Regions from separate parts of the Paenibacillus sp. FSL R7-0652 genome, predicted to be linked through region 2. Evidence: riboswitches for the same ligand, from Rfam matches in the RefSeq annotation. Region 2 holds a riboswitch; the other holds the start of a gene.
What was found. A riboswitch is a leader RNA that binds a small molecule or an ion and turns the genes downstream of it on or off. The one in region 2 is predicted to bind thiamine pyrophosphate.

Region 1: linked by a shared signal. The riboswitch ahead of thiM (hydroxyethylthiazole kinase) and the one ahead of MKY97_RS16565 (thiamine phosphate synthase) in region 2 are both predicted to bind thiamine pyrophosphate.

What each region holds. Positions count from the first base shown of each region.
Region 1 is NZ_CP152001.1:995,806-1,003,557, forward strand. Features, by position in the region: gene MKY97_RS04505 (MFS transporter) at 166-1,353, shown strand; gene MKY97_RS04510 (winged helix-turn-helix transcriptional regulator) at 1,388-1,843, opposite strand; gene thiE (thiamine phosphate synthase) at 2,232-2,897, opposite strand; gene thiD (bifunctional hydroxymethylpyrimidine kinase/phosphomethylpyrimidine kinase) at 2,897-3,709, opposite strand; gene thiM (hydroxyethylthiazole kinase) at 3,706-4,518, opposite strand; TPP riboswitch at 4,724-4,826, opposite strand; gene MKY97_RS04530 (radical SAM/SPASM domain-containing protein) at 5,074-5,955, shown strand; gene MKY97_RS04535 (pectate lyase) at 6,336-7,004, shown strand; gene MKY97_RS04540 (HAMP domain-containing sensor histidine kinase) at 7,337-7,752, shown strand, end outside.
Region 2 is NZ_CP152001.1:3,739,274-3,747,025, reverse strand. Features, by position in the region: gene MKY97_RS16585 (hypothetical protein) at 1-201, shown strand, start outside; gene MKY97_RS16580 (hypothetical protein) at 204-755, shown strand; gene MKY97_RS16575 (hypothetical protein) at 742-1,764, shown strand; gene MKY97_RS16570 (ABC-F family ATP-binding cassette domain-containing protein) at 1,818-3,371, shown strand; TPP riboswitch at 3,411-3,519, shown strand; gene MKY97_RS16565 (thiamine phosphate synthase) at 3,808-4,512, shown strand; gene thiO (glycine oxidase ThiO) at 4,564-5,808, shown strand; gene thiS (sulfur carrier protein ThiS) at 5,805-6,008, shown strand; gene MKY97_RS16550 (thiazole synthase) at 6,036-6,803, shown strand; gene MKY97_RS16545 (ThiF family adenylyltransferase) at 6,800-7,752, shown strand, end outside.

The sequences.
Region 1 (7,752 bases), 2.7 Mb from region 2:
AAAGCTTGCAAAAAATAAGGTTTTTCTTCGTTAACAAGCTCAAGTACCTTTAATACTGTATGCAAAATCCCTGCTCATTTCTGTAAGCTTATTAAAGATAGCAAGTGAACATTCGGGCTATCCAAAATACAGAATAAAGGGGCTTTCATTGTGATTTCAAACGAGATGTATTCCATTAAAGATGATACATATGCCCAAAAACAAAGCCTTCCATGGGCGGCTCTACTGGCGTTAGCTATGGCAGGATTTATCTGCATACTTACTGAAAGCCTGCCTGCTGGACTACTCCCTCAGATTGCCATTGGTCTTGGCATAACGCAGGCAAAAGCCGGACAACTTGTTACGTTGTATGCTGCGGGCTCTCTGGCAGCGGCAATTCCACTGACTGTGGCAACTCGCGGGTGGAGACGTAGACCTCTTTTGCTGTTATGTATTATAGGCTTTCTCCTGTTTAACACGGTGACTGCTGTATCTTCGGTATATGTTATAACGTTAATCGCGCGTTTTTGTGCAGGAATAGCAGCGGGTGTGCTGTGGGGAATGACCGCTGGATATGCACGTCGGATGGTGCCCGAGTCATTAAAAGGAAAAGCCATAGCCGTTGCTATGGCAGGTACACCTTTGGCATTAGCGCTTGGTGTTCCGATCGGCACTTTTTTTGGGACGTATGTAGGCTGGCGTTTAATCTTTGGAACAATATCTATATTGACGCTTGCGCTTATCTTATGGGTGTTCTGGAAAGTTCCAGATTATGAAGGCGAGGTCAAGCAGAATCAACTCTCACTGCATAAAATCCTGTTTCTTCCTGGAATCCGGCCTATTTTACTTGTGGTGCTGGCCTGGGTGCTGGCTCATAATATTTTGTATACTTATATTTCTCCTTTTCTGGCAAATACAGCACTGGCCCATAGAGTTGATCTGATTTTACTCCTATTTGGCGTAACTTCAGTGATGGGCATTTGGATTATTGGGCTGCTGATTGATCGTTACTTAAGGATACTGGTTCTATTAAGTATTGCAATATTTGCTTTTGCCTCAGCGGCGATAGGAATCTGGAGCAATCAGCCGGCTGTTATCATTATAGGAGTGACTGCATGGGGATTGACCTTTGGCGGAGCAGCAACGTTACTCCAAACAGCTATTGCACATGCAGGAGGTCGCAGTGCCGATATCGCCCAATCGATGTTGGTAACAGCATGGAATCTAGGGATCGGTGCGGGAGGTATGATTGGTGCTATCCTGCTTCATTGGATCGGAGCTAGATTCCTGCCAGGTTCATTGGTGCTATTGTTGTTTATTGCTCTTCTTATTACGTTGAGCTCTAAAAAACACGGATTTCCTAGTTCACCTTAAAAATGTAGATATCTAAATTAGAAAAGATGGACGGTTAGGAATCCTTTGAGATCAGGAACTGGGGTTCTTCCATTAGGTTTTTACATGCAATAGGCGAGGACATTGCGATAAGTGTAGTATAGGTTCCATATTTGTCACATTGGTTTCCAAATGCCTCTAAGTCTGCGATAGAATCTGTCATGATTTTCAATAAATAATTATGTTCTCCACTGACGCGATAACATTCTACAACTTCGGGCGAAACACGGCAGAAATCAAGGAAAGCAGTGCATTCTCTAGTTCGAAATAGTAGATAGGATGTACTTTGTTTTCCTAATTTTTGCGGATTAAGGACGGTGCGATACCCTTCAATAACACCGCTTTCCTCCAGTCGTTTTACACGTTCTGTGACGGCTGGCTGTGAAAGTCCCACCAATTTTCCTAATTCGGTCATGGACAATCTGGCTTGATTTTCCATATGGAACAGGATGTTTCTATCGATCTGATCCATAAACTCACTCCCTTTTATTATATAGGTTATTTCGTGAAGAGACTTTTATATTCATAGTAATTAAAAGATAATGTTTTGTAAATGTGAAGCTTTATAACAGAAATGATTTATATATTAAATATGCTTGGGATGGAGGGGAGGGGGATGAAATAGATATGTGCGTGATGCAAGGTGGGAAGAAGGTGAGAAAGGTGAAAGGATTTAAAGGATACAGAAGGAGATATGGTGCGCTGCAGGATGAACTGTTTGCGGAAGGATAAGGATGAAAAATGATGCAGGAGGATGTGTAGTTTGCAGAACAAGGCAAAGGAGGAGAAGAATAAAACAAGAATGCAAAGGCTGCAGACCGAGTGGCTGCAGCCTTTGCATTCTCGGGCAGGGAGCACGGCTATGCCTGCTCCCTGCGCAGGATCGCGGCGAGCTGTGCAGCCGCTGCGTGCACATCGGCCGCTCCCGCGATGGCGGAGATGACGGCGACGCCGTCGGCTCCAGCCGCCATCACGGCGGCCGCGGTATCGGGCGTAATGCCGCCGATACCAACCACCGGAACCGCGATGCCTGCGGCGCGCAGTTCCGCCATCCCGGCGGGGCCCAGCACAGCGTGGGCATCCGCTTTGGAGCGCGTCGGGTACATTGGCCCGACGCCAAGATAGTCTGCGCCCGCCTGCACGGCAAGGCGGGCTTCAAGGGCGGAGTGGGCGGATACGCCAAGCATCCGCCCTTCGCCAATGCGGGCGCGCACCAGCGCCGCGTCCGCATCGTCCTGACCGACGTGTACACCGTCGGCCTCTACAGCCACAGCCAGCTCCACATCATCGTTCACGATGAACGGTATCCCGTGCTGGCTGCACACCTCGCGAAGCCGCAGCGCAAGCGCTGTTCGGGCTTCGCCTGTCAGGGCGCCAGTTCCCTTCTCGCGGAACTGGAACAGCGTGATGCCGCCAGCGATCGCCTGGCGCAGCACCTCCACCGGGTCACGCGTCGTATTGACGCTGCCCATCACCAAATACAACTGCAGCGCACGGCGTACCGCTTCCGTATCCCATCTACGCATCAGCATGCACCTCGCTGTCTGCGCTGGTACGCGAAGTGATTCGTCGGTCCGTGCCCGGCCCCGAATCCCAGCTCATCTTCAATGGCTGCCTGAATGAAGGCTCGCGCGGTTGTAACGGCAGCCAGAACAGAAGAACCCTTGGCCAGTTCGGCCGTAATGGCAGCAGAGAAGGTGCAGCCGGTTCCGTGCGTATGACGTGTCATTACACGCAGGTTCTCCAGGTAATGAAAGGACTGCCCGTCGTACAGAACATCCACTACCGTTCCGCTACCAGTCTCATGTCCTCCTTTGATCAGGGCATACGTTGTGCCCATCTGTACCAATTGTTTTGCAGCTTCTTCGCGTTCGTTCAGATTGGTTATGTTCATACCCGTAAGCAGTTCAGCTTCCGGGATGTTAGGTGTTGTGAGCAGGGCATGGGGCATCAGCTCCTCAACAAGTGCCTGCACCGCCTCCTGCTGGAGGAGAGGTGCACCGCCTTTAGCTACCATCACCGGATCGATCACCAGATTGGTCCAGCCGAACTGCTGCCATTTTGCCGCGACAAGACGAATAATCTCGGCACTATACAGCATGCCTGTCTTGACCGCACGCGGCTGAAAGTCTTCTCCCGTTGAATCGAGCTGCTGGGCTATGCCTTCATAACTGATGGGAAATACGCCCTGCACACCCATAGTGTTCTGTGCAGCGATCGCAGTAATCACCGTCATTCCGTATACACCAAGCTCCTGGAAGGTTTTGAGATCAGCCTGAATTCCGGCACCGCCACCGTTATCAGAACCTGCAATCGTTAATGCCTGCGTAATGTTCATCGTACACCTCCCCGAATCTGGCGAATCTGCGCGTGCTCCGAGAGTAGTTCAGGTGTCACCTGTGCTAATTGATTTAGAAATTCCATCTGGAAGCTGCCAGGACCCTGATGAGCTGTTCGAGCTGCAGCCCGTTCAGCGGAAACACCATAAAAGGCAGCTGCCTCGGTCACACTGTGCAGTAAATCATCTCCTGGTGCGGCAGCGGCAGCGAAAGCACCAATCACCGAGCTTAGAAGGCAGCCTGCGCCTGTCACTTGGGTGAGTAAAGCATGTCCGTTGCTGGTCAGAAATGTTTGATACCCGTCCGTAATAACATCGTACTGACCTGTAATGACAACAATGCAGTCCAGACGCTGTGCAGCGCGCTCCGCAATGTCAATCCGGTCACCCTCGCCAGTTCCGGCATCCACACCTTTGATATTCCACGGCATCCCAATGACATGGGCCACCTCGGCAGCATTACCGCGCAGCACAGTGAGACGAAGCTCACGAACCAGCTTCTGCACCGTATCGGTGCGATAAGCGGTTGCTCCCGCACCAACCGGATCAAGTACAACAGGTACATGATGTGCATTGGCAGACTTCCCGGCCAGCAGGATCGACTGAACAACTCTATCATCCAATGTGCCAATGTTCAGAACGACTGCTCCAGCCATACGGGCAGCATCAGCGGCTTCTTCATGAGCATAAGCCATGAACGGAGAGGCACCAAGGGCAAGCAGACCATTTGCAGTAAAAGGAGCAACCACAAGGTTGGTAATGTTATGAATCAAAGGATTGAGTGTACGTACACGTTGAAGATATGACATCGCAATTTCCTCCTTGATCTAAAATGATCTGATGATGGTGAATCATGTGACATCCATTTGCACGTTGGGAATAGAGAAGATAATCGTCCGGTTCCTTTGCGATGGAATATAAAAAAAGCCCCACCCATTTCCGGAGAAATGAGCAGGGCTTCCAGTTGTAACTATGGTGATGGTTCCCCTTAACAACTAGGGAGAATCCACTATTCATAAAGGCTGCTCACTTCCCTCCGCTGGTATAATCCAGATCAGGTTCAAAGGGTCCGAATATAACGATTCGTCTCAGCCGTAAGACTCCCCTAGTGTATTGTGCAAAATATGGAGTTATGTCCCCAGTCTATATCACATCCTGCCATAATGTAAAGAGGGCTGGCTGACTGTGAATACGTTGAAAGCTGCGCAAAAAAAGAAGATGTTTCTGAATAATTTGGTTTATCTTGATTCGTTATTCGGATTTACCTTCGTTCATTAACCCGATATAATGGAGATTGGCCCATACGGCCGTATTACGAATGAGGGCAGGACATGTGTTCCTCCCGGCAGAATGGGGACCCTGAGTTGAAAACGTTCAAGAAAGTATACATTGAAATTACGAGCATCTGTAATCTGGCATGCAGCTTTTGTCCACAAACGAAGCGTGCCAAAGGATTTATCGACCCTGAAGTCTTTAATAATATATTGGATCAGATCAAACCGCACACCAAACACATCTACCTGCACGTCAAAGGGGAACCGCTACTGCATCCCAAAATTGACGTGCTGCTGGACTCCGCCCATGCCAAAGGATTCAAAGTAAACATTACAACGAACGGTACACTGCTGCCGAAAACACAGCATAAATTGATAGGTAAACCTGCACTGAGACAGATGAATTTCTCCCTGCACAGCTTCGACGGTCATGAAGGCTCTACCGACCGTGACGGATATCTGCGTAACATTTTGACTTTTGTACGTGAAGCCGTGAAACATAATGTCATTGTCTCGTTTCGATTATGGAATCTGACACAGGACAACTTTACGAATGCACAGAGGAATCGAAACCGAGAGACGCTGGAGGTGCTGGAGCGTGAATTCAATCTGGACTTCCGGATTGAGGAAAAAGTCGTTCCAGGCAGCGGCATAAAAATCGCGCCGAATGTGTACCTGAATCAGGATCATGAATTCCAGTGGCCAAGTCTGGATGCACCTGAAGATGATGGCAGGGGCTTCTGCCATGCACTGCGCAGTCAGGCCGCTGTGCTGGTGGACGGAACCGTCGTTCCCTGCTGTCTGGATGGAGAGGGTGTTATTAACCTGGGTAACATCCATGAGAAGTCTTTCTCGGAAATTGTGGATGGAGAGCGTGCGAACAATCTGGTGTACGGTTTCTCTAAACGTGAGGCTGTAGAGGAATTATGCCGCAAGTGTGGGTACCGTCAGCGGTTCGGAGCCGGAGCCTGAGACAAGGGTTAGAATAGCAGGATGGATTACACGAGATCAGGACTGATCTGCCGAAAAAGGAATAAGATACTCCAAGACTCTACTGTCTGCAAGCAGACGATAGAGTCTTTTTTGATGAACTTGATGGTAATTAGGACGGTAAAAAACAGCATATACCAAGTTAATATCGGTACATATCATCGGAATGGAATATGATGATAAATACAGTTCGATCCGTTTTTATGCCGGGGAATGTAAATGTGATCCAGGGATTATTCCTGTAATCTTCCTTTTTATGTAGGATTAAGACAGGTTCCGGGCAGTGCTTACTGCTGCGGTTCCGTGAGACAAGCCTGCGGCTTGCAGACAAATCCATTTAAATTATAGGGAGGATGTTGATGATGAAAAAGATGTTAACGCTGTTGTTGTCCGCTGGTCTGGTAGCTTCCATATTTGGTGTTATGCCTGCGGCGGCTGCGCCAACGGTTGTAAATTCAACGATTGTTGTACCTAAGGGCACAACGTATGATGGACAGGGAAAAACCTTTGTAGCCAACCCGTCTACACTGGGTGATGGTTCTCAGGCAGAAAATCAAAAGCCGGTCTTCCGGCTCGAAGCAGGCGCTACCCTGAAAAATGTCATCCTCGGTGCGCCAGCAGCAGATGGTGTGCATTGTTATGGCAGCTGTAACATCTCAAATGTGGTATGGCAGGATGTAGGCGAGGATGCGTTAACACTAAAATCATCAGGAACAGTGAACATTACAGGTGGTGCCGCATACAAGGCATACGATAAAGTGTTTCAGATCAATGCAGCAGGCACCATTAACATCAAAAACTTCCGTGCCGATGATATCGGCAAGCTGGTTCGGCAAAATGGAGGCACAACCTTTGCAGTCAACATGACGCTGGATAACTCCAATATTTCCAATGTGAAAGATGCTATTATGCGTACGGACAGCCCTGTATCTCAAGGAAAAATCACCAATACCCGTTATTCCAAAGTACCGACACTATTCAAGGGTTTTGCTTCAGGTAAAACGAGCCAGTCCGGTAATACGCAGTATTAAACTGCACCATGCGAAGAGATCAAACAAACCAGATGCTGTAACCAAGGAGCTGCGCTGATGCGATACAGATGCAGTGAAATATCCCATACTGGACCTATCTACCCAATAAACTAACCGTTTATGCTTTTCACTACACATGTTTTTATTGCTGAGCATGCAGCAAATCAAACAGGGTGAGCAGAGAAATACTGCTTCATCCTGTTTTTTATATCTTCATGTTATCCTCACAGCAGACAGTCGATCAGCCATCTTGATTTGCATATGGGCAATGGGAACCATCTTGTGATAACATGTGCACTAACTCTACCAATCGCATGTTAAGAGGGGATACTATGTCAATTCGAATCAAAATGCTGCTTTCTTTCACAGGCATGCTTGTGATCAGTCTCATGTTCATTCTGCTTACTGCCAGTCTCTATACCATTGCGGCTACAGGAGATCTGCAAAGTTTTCGCGATATTTATAAAGTCCATTATCAGATCAATCCACTCACGGAGCAGGGAGAGGCAATCTTTCAAGAGATGAAGTTTATGGCTAAAAATAAGCCGGACGAGCTGCAGAACAAGGTACTGCTCCGGGAATTCGATATGAAGCTTCGAGCCGAGAAATCGGGGCTCTACGTCAGGCGTGAGAACAGTCCGATCTTTGAATCGCGGACTTTCCATCAACCGGGGCTGAGGCAGGCACTGCCTGCCTATGACCTGAACAACAATCAGATCCGAAGCACATTCAATATCAGTGAGCGCTT
Region 2 (7,752 bases):
GCTGAAGTGCTTCATACTGTGCGGCAGATGACGGGAACAGAAGTTCAGGTTGAGATAAATGGTTATGTGTACGTGGTCGATCCGCTTGTAAATCCATCAGTCATGATTCCGGTTGAGCTGGATGCGTACTATAGAGCTGAATACAGCCGGAATGTATCAGGAGAATTATTAAAGCTTTCATTTTGGAAGGAGGGAGGTTGACCGTGATCAATGCGGCATCCAAATTGTTGGCGGTATTGCTTGCCGTTCTTCTGCTTTATGTATATCCTGCGGCCGAAACTGCAGAACGTCAGGATGATATTGCACGTATGACTGCAGCTCAGAATGTCACACGGTTGGTCGATGCTGTGCGAACTAAAGGTTATATCTCACCACGAATGCTGATGGAGTTTGAAGAGCGGTTAGCCCGAACGGGTAACAACTATGATCTCTCAATGGAACATTTGCATAAAAAATACGTACCTCAATATACGGACCCGATGAATCAAACCAGCTTTACGGGAACCTATGAGGTTGTTCATGATGGATATTACTTGTCTCAAATCAGGGATCGCCTCTTTCCGCCGTCTGGAACATTGTCCATAGAAGATCCGGAGCGCCGATATATGCTAAACGTGGGTGATTACTTCACTGTGAGTCTCAAAAGCACCAATCGCACACCAGCTATGCTTTTACGAGAGTGGTCATTAGGTACAGCGCAAGCTTCTGCGGTTTTTGCCACACATGGGGGCATGGTGCTGAATGAAGATTACTGAACTTTCCATCGTATTTGTATTGATTTTTTTTCCGCTCTTTTATATATTCACACTCCGTACCCATGATGTTCAGAAAGCGAGTGAGCTTGCTTATCGTTACCAAAAAGCACTTCAAACCGCAGTGATGGATGCAGGCGCAGTTATGCATCAGAACGAGAAACAACATGCCGAGGCAGGGTACGAATCCATCAAATTTGTTAGGGCGGATAAGGAACTGGCGCTGTCTGCATTTACCCAAACGATGGCTTTGAACATGGGCATACAGAATGATCCGCCTGCTGTTCAGCATATGTTTGACTACATTCCGGCAATCGTGATACTCGATTATGACGGTTATTATATGTATGCCAAAGAGACCGCAATGACCGGGGAGACAGAAAGGTCTTTCAGACATGTGTGGAGCGCTAAAAAACCTTATACATACTCAGATTCGGACGGAAACAGCATTAATTTTACACTGGACGGTTATATTTATGCTTATGATGCCGGTATGGGAAAATGGATCGAAGGATTTCAGCAGGAACTGGCTGCAGACTCAACAATTACAGTCCTTCAAGACGCAGCGGTCTTTGAACAGGTGCGGCGCAGCCGGATCGTGACTCGTGTTCAGGATGATCTGGCAGACGTCATCAATCGTCATAATGAATTCGCCAGGAAAAATGGGATATCTTATCTGTTCACGATGCCCTTGATCTCACAGGAAGATTGGTACAATTCGATCAATGATACTGGCTTGATGGCTTTTATCCAAGGTATTGCTGCTGGAGATCAAAAAATTAACAATTATGCAATTGGCGGAGGAAGACTGGTTAAAAGAACAGCAGTTGTTGGCGGAATGGATTCCGCAACAGGCATTAAATATCATTATCCTGCGACATGTAATCCCGGTTTTCGTGCGGAGGAGGTATTTACGACTGCAAAGCAGGCAGCAGCGAGAGGGTATTTTGAGTATAACTGCTCTGCCCATTTTTCATTACTTTCAGAAAACACAGAATCTGTGCTAGAATAGGGGTTTGAAACGTGAACTAAAGTAATGTAAATAGATAGGAGCAGCCTCATCTTATGAGTTTATTGTCAGTAGAGAACGTCAGTCACAACTTTGGAGACCGAACGTTATTTAAAAATGTTTCTTTTCGTCTGCTTGCCGGAGAGCGTGTAGGTCTAGTCGGAGCTAATGGCGCCGGGAAATCAACATTAATGAATATCCTTACAGGAAAACTTCTTAAAGACAGCGGTAAAGTAGAGTGGACGCCGAAAGTTCGTTATGGATATCTGGATCAACACACCAAGTTAACACCAGGTAGGACGATTCGAGATGTTCTTAAAGATGCATTTCTGCCGCTGCTGGAATTGGAAAAGGAAATGATGGCCATCACCGACCAGATGGCCGATGCAGACGCGGACAAGCTGGAGCAGCTGCTTGAAGAAATGGGCGAGATCCAGGAACAGCTGGAACAGGGCGATTTTTATTTGATTGATGTCAAAGTGGAAGAAATGGCTAATGGTCTGGGATTGAATGCCATTGGGCTGGATCGTGATGTTGCTGCACTTAGCGGCGGACAGCGTACGAAGGTACTTCTTGCCAAGCTATTACTGGAGAAGCCTACTGCGTTGTTGTTGGATGAGCCGACAAACTATCTGGATGTAGAGCATATTGAATGGCTGACACGATATTTGAGAGACTATCCGCATGCATTTTTGCTGATCTCCCATGATACGGAGTTTATGAATGAAGTTGTGAATGTCATCTACCATCTGGAGTTTGCCAAATTGACGCGTTACGCTGCCAATTATGAGAAGTTCCTGGAAATGGCGGATATGCAAAAAGCACAGCACATTGATGCTTATGAGAAGCAGCAGGAGTATATCAAAAAGCAGGAAGATTTCATTCAGCGGAACAAGGCCAGAGCTTCGACCTCAGGACGGGCGAAGAGCCGGGAGAAACAACTTGGTAAGATTGACCGGATTGATCGTCCGGATGAAGCGGCAAAACCAACATTCAAATTCAAGGATGCCCGGGCGAGCAGTAAAACCGTTTTTGAAGGTATTGATTTTGAAATTGGTTACACATACCCGCTGCTGCCGAAAATGACAATGACGATAGAACGTGGAGAAAAGATTGCTATCGTTGGTTGTAATGGCGTTGGTAAATCGACACTGCTCAAGACCATTCTGGGTAAGATTGCGCCAATCAGCGGCAAAACATTTCTGGGAGATTATCTGGAGACAGCCTATTTCGAACAGGAAGTGCGTGCCGAAAATATTACACCGATCGATCATGTTTGGAATGAATTTTCACATCTGACACAGAACGAAGTGCGAGGGCATCTTGCACGCTGTGGTCTCAAAAATGAGCACATCACTCGCCCTCTTAATATGCTGAGCGGAGGAGAGCAGGCTAAAGTCCGATTGTGTAAACTGCTGATGCGGGAAAGCAACTGGGTTTTGTTTGATGAGCCGACGAACCATCTGGATGTCACCGCAAAAGCTGAGCTGCAGCGTGCATTGAAAGAGTATAAAGGAACCGTTTTGCTTGTATCGCACGAACCGGATTTTTACGAAGACTGGGTTACCAAAACGTGGAATGTAGAAGAGTGGTCCGAAAATGCACGATGACAAAAAAATTCGACTGTGGTAATATAGGCTACAACTTCATATGAACACTAGGGGGGCCGCACGAGCGGCTGAGATGGAAGAATGCGATTCCGGACCCTTTGCACCTGATCTGGATCATACCAGCGTAGGGAAGTGGCGCGTTTCAGCAAAAACGACAGTAAGTGATCCTCCAAAATATGAACAGGATCTCTACACTGCAGGTGATGCAGGCTTTCGATACCGGGCTAATAGTTAATGGGTATTTTAACTGTTAACAGGTATAACTGCATTTTCGTTATTGAACTGAATCTTTGTTTATACGCAGCCGCTCCCCTACGGGAGCGGCTTTTTTGATTTTTTATTAATATTTTTGGTTTCCGTATAAGCGATGTGAGGAGGGAGAACAAAGCTGCGTACAGTAAAATGCGAGAATGAAGCAGGGAGATTACGTGAGCAGATGAAGGAATTAGCCGAGCAGAAGAAATACCAACCGCAGAAGTTGGAAGAGAGCTTTAGACAGAGGTGTGAACAAGATCACTGCTCTTTTGAGCTGCATGCTGTATCCACAAATAAAGGGGAACAAGCGGCCATGCTGCGGGCAGCCAAGGAAATATGGCCTTGGGTGGATTATATTCACATCCGGGAAAAGCATCTCACGCTGCAGCAGCGGTTCAACTGGGCCAAGCAGATGGCAGCGTCCGGTATTCCAGCATCTCACATTGTAATAAATGGTGCGAATCCGTCGGAGTCCAGCCCCTTTTATCAAGGTGTGCATTGGAGTCGGGAGATGCTGCATAAGGCAGGAGTGGAGATGGCAGCCTGGCATCAGCATGATGTCCGAATGAGATTAGGCATATCCGTGCATTCCGCCGAGGAGGCGAGAATCGCTGAAGAGTTTGGAGCAGATTACCTTTTTTTCGGCCATGTGTACGCGAGTCAGAGCAAACCGGATACAGCACCAAGGGGATTGGCCGTATTGGCAGAGGTATGTTCAAGTGTTCGCGTGCCTGTTATCGCGATCGGAGGTATACAGCCAAGCCATATTCAGGCTGTCCGGTCATCTGGAGCCAGGGGGGCCGCTGTAATTTCAAGTATTTTAAAACATGAAAGCCCAGCCTATGCTGCCGCTCTTTTCAAACAAGCTGTGGAAGCCGGAATGTGAATGGTCGACAGCCAAGGAGATGTACAGCTGCGAAGTTAAGGAGATGAGAACGTGGAACAGAAAAGTATGAATCAATCTGAGGAGGCTTTCCCCTCATCGAGTAAATACGATAACCCTGAGCTTGACTCCATATGTAAACCATCAACTGAACCGTCAGAAGCTTTCCAAGCAGAAACCATTATTATTGGCGGGGGAATTATCGGCTGTGCGATTGCTTTTGAACTGGCATCCAGAGGCAGGGAAGTACTGCTTCTCGAACAGTCCGAGATTGCGAGTGGGAGTTCAGGTGCAGCCGCTGGTATGCTTGCAGCAGATAGTGAGGATTTTGCCCATCCTCTTATTGCACGGGCGGCGCGCGACAGCAGAGAACTGCTGCATCACCAAAAAGAGCAGCTGTACGCTCTTACAGGAATGGAGATAGGTCTTAGGCACACCGGTTTTATCACACCTTTTCGTTCCTATAGTGAGCTGAGTCGCTGCAAAGATAAACAAAATAATTCATCAGTTAAGAATCAGCTTTGGTGGGACAGAAGCACTGTGCAGCGGGAAGCGGCATGGCTGAACCGGGATGTGTACGGAGCTTATTACAGACCTTTGGAGAGCGAAGTGCTGCCTGTGTCGCTGACCAGAGCTTATGCGAGGGCAGCTCACATGATGGGAGCGCGGATTTGGGAAGGTGTGCAGGACATTCGTCTCGTTGTAAATAACAATGGAGTGCAGGGCGTGGCAGCTGCCAAGCGAGAGATAACCTGCAAACATGTGATTGTGGCTGCTGGATTACATGGAGAGCAGCTGATGAGTCAGGTAGGGGTAGCTCTGCCATCGTGTCCGGTGAAAGGAGAAATAGCCGCAATCCGATTTTCGGCAGAACAAGCAGGATATAGACCTGATCGTACAATCTATGCAGAAGACGTTTACGTTGTTCCCAAAGCCAACGGAGAAGTATGGATCGGTGCAACCAGTCTGCCTGGCCGAACAGATCGCAGTGTGTCTGCACATAGCGTTCAACGGCTGCTCACTGCGGCAGGTTATTGGGTTCCGGGAGTCAAGGAAGCGGAATTTTTGCGTGCATGGGCAGGAGTGAGACCTTCTACACCTGATGGGCTGCCGTATATCGGTCAATGTGAACAAGTTCCCGGCTTGTACGCTGCATATGGACATTTTCGGAATGGGATTTTACTTAGTGCGATAACCGGTCGCTGGATCGCGGATATGCTGGAAGGCAAAAGTGCGGAAGAGATGGGAATTGAAGCATTATCGCCTGAGCGATTGAACAGAAAGGGTGTTGTGCTGTGAACATCATCGTGAACGGTCAGAAGATGGAGATTGACGATGAACTAAATCGAGTGGATAAATTACTGCAATCGTTCAACCTGCAGGTGAAAACGGTAGTTGTGGAGTTAAATCGCAGTATTTTGACCAAGGATCATCATGAGATAACAATGTTAAGAGAAGGCGATCGCATTGAGATTGTTCACTTTGTAGGTGGCGGTTAATCATTATAGACAGGGGATGCGTGGAACATGTTAACTATCGGAAAATATTCGTTTGAATCGAGACTGCTGCTCGGAACAGGGAAATTTTCAGACCTGGAGATTCAAGGCCAGGCTGTAGAAGCTTCGGGTACGGAGGTGCTTACCTTTGCCGTACGTCGTCTGAATTTGGAGGAAACGGAGAAAAAACACTTTCTGGATACGTTAGATTTGAGCAAATACACACTGCTGCCCAATACTGCGGGTGCATCAACGGCAGAAGAAGCTGTAAGAATTGCTGAGCTTGCGCGGGCTTCGGGACTTTGTGATATGATAAAAGTCGAAGTCATCGGTGACGGAATAACGTTACTTCCAGATCCGATCGAAACGTACAAGGCCTGCAGTATTTTGCTGGAAAAGGGATTCACCGTACTGCCTTATATTTCGGATGACGTTATCCTGGCTAAACGGCTGCAGCTGCTGGGCGTACATGCAGTCATGCCTGGGGCTTCTCCTATTGGTGCGGGTAGAGGCATTATTAACCCGTATAATCTGGAAATCATCATAGAGCAGGCGGTTGTGCCTGTTATCGTTGATGCAGGTCTGCGTTCACCTAAGGATGCTGCCTTTGCCATGGAGCTTGGGGCAGATGGTGTGCTGCTTAACACTGCGGTATCTGGATCAGATGATCCCGTCTTAATGGCAAAAGCGATGCGGCTGGGGGTTGAAGCAGGTAGACTGGCTTACGAAGCAGGCATGATTCCTATGAAGCGTTATGCTGCAGCAAGCAGTCCGGTGGAAGGAATGGTTCATACATGACAGATCAGTTACAGCACGCGGAGCAGGCAGATCGTTATTCGAGACAGGAACGATATGCGCCGCTTGGCAGAGAAGGTCAGGCTAGACTGAGTGACAGCAAAGTTTTAATTATTGGAGCCGGAGCGCTTGGAACAGGTATTGCAGAGACACTGGTTCGTTCCGGTGTTGGTCAGATTACGATTGTGGATCGGGACTATGTGGAATGGAGCAACCTGCAGCGGCAGCAGCTATATGTTGAACAGGATGCGATTGACCGTATGCCCAAAGCAATGGCAGCCCTCAAACGTTTATCCGCCATTAATTCAACAGTCCGCATTGAAGCTAAAGTAATGGATGTGCGGGTGGATGAATTGGAAGACCTCATTCAGCATACCGACTTGATTATGGATGCAACCGATAATTTTGATACAAGACTGCTCATTAATGATATGGCACAGAAACATCAAATTCCTTGGATTTACGGGGGATGTGTTGGCAGTTATGGGATTACGTATACATTCTTGCCCGGTGATACGCCCTGTCTGAACTGTCTTTTGGGAGAAGTGCCGCTGGGTGGAGATACTTGTGACACATCGGGCATTATACCACAAGCGGTACAGATGGTGACGGCCAATCAAACGGCGGAAGCGATGAAGCTGCTGAGCGGTAACGAAGCAGCCCTCAGACGTAAACTGCTGTCATTTGATGTGTGGAGGAACGAGTACATAAGCATTAATGTAGATGGAGCCAAAAAGCACGATTGTGCCTCATGCGGCCCATCCGCAGCTTATCCGTTTCTTTCTGCATCCAATTTGGAGAAAACAGATGTGCTGTGCGGCAGAGATACCGTCCAGATTAGACCTGCCCGCCGCATGCAGCTGGACCTGCTGCATACAGCAGAGCGCTTGATGAAGCTGGGGGAAGGAAAAGTGGAAAACAATCCTTTTCTGGTGTCATTCACGATCGGCCA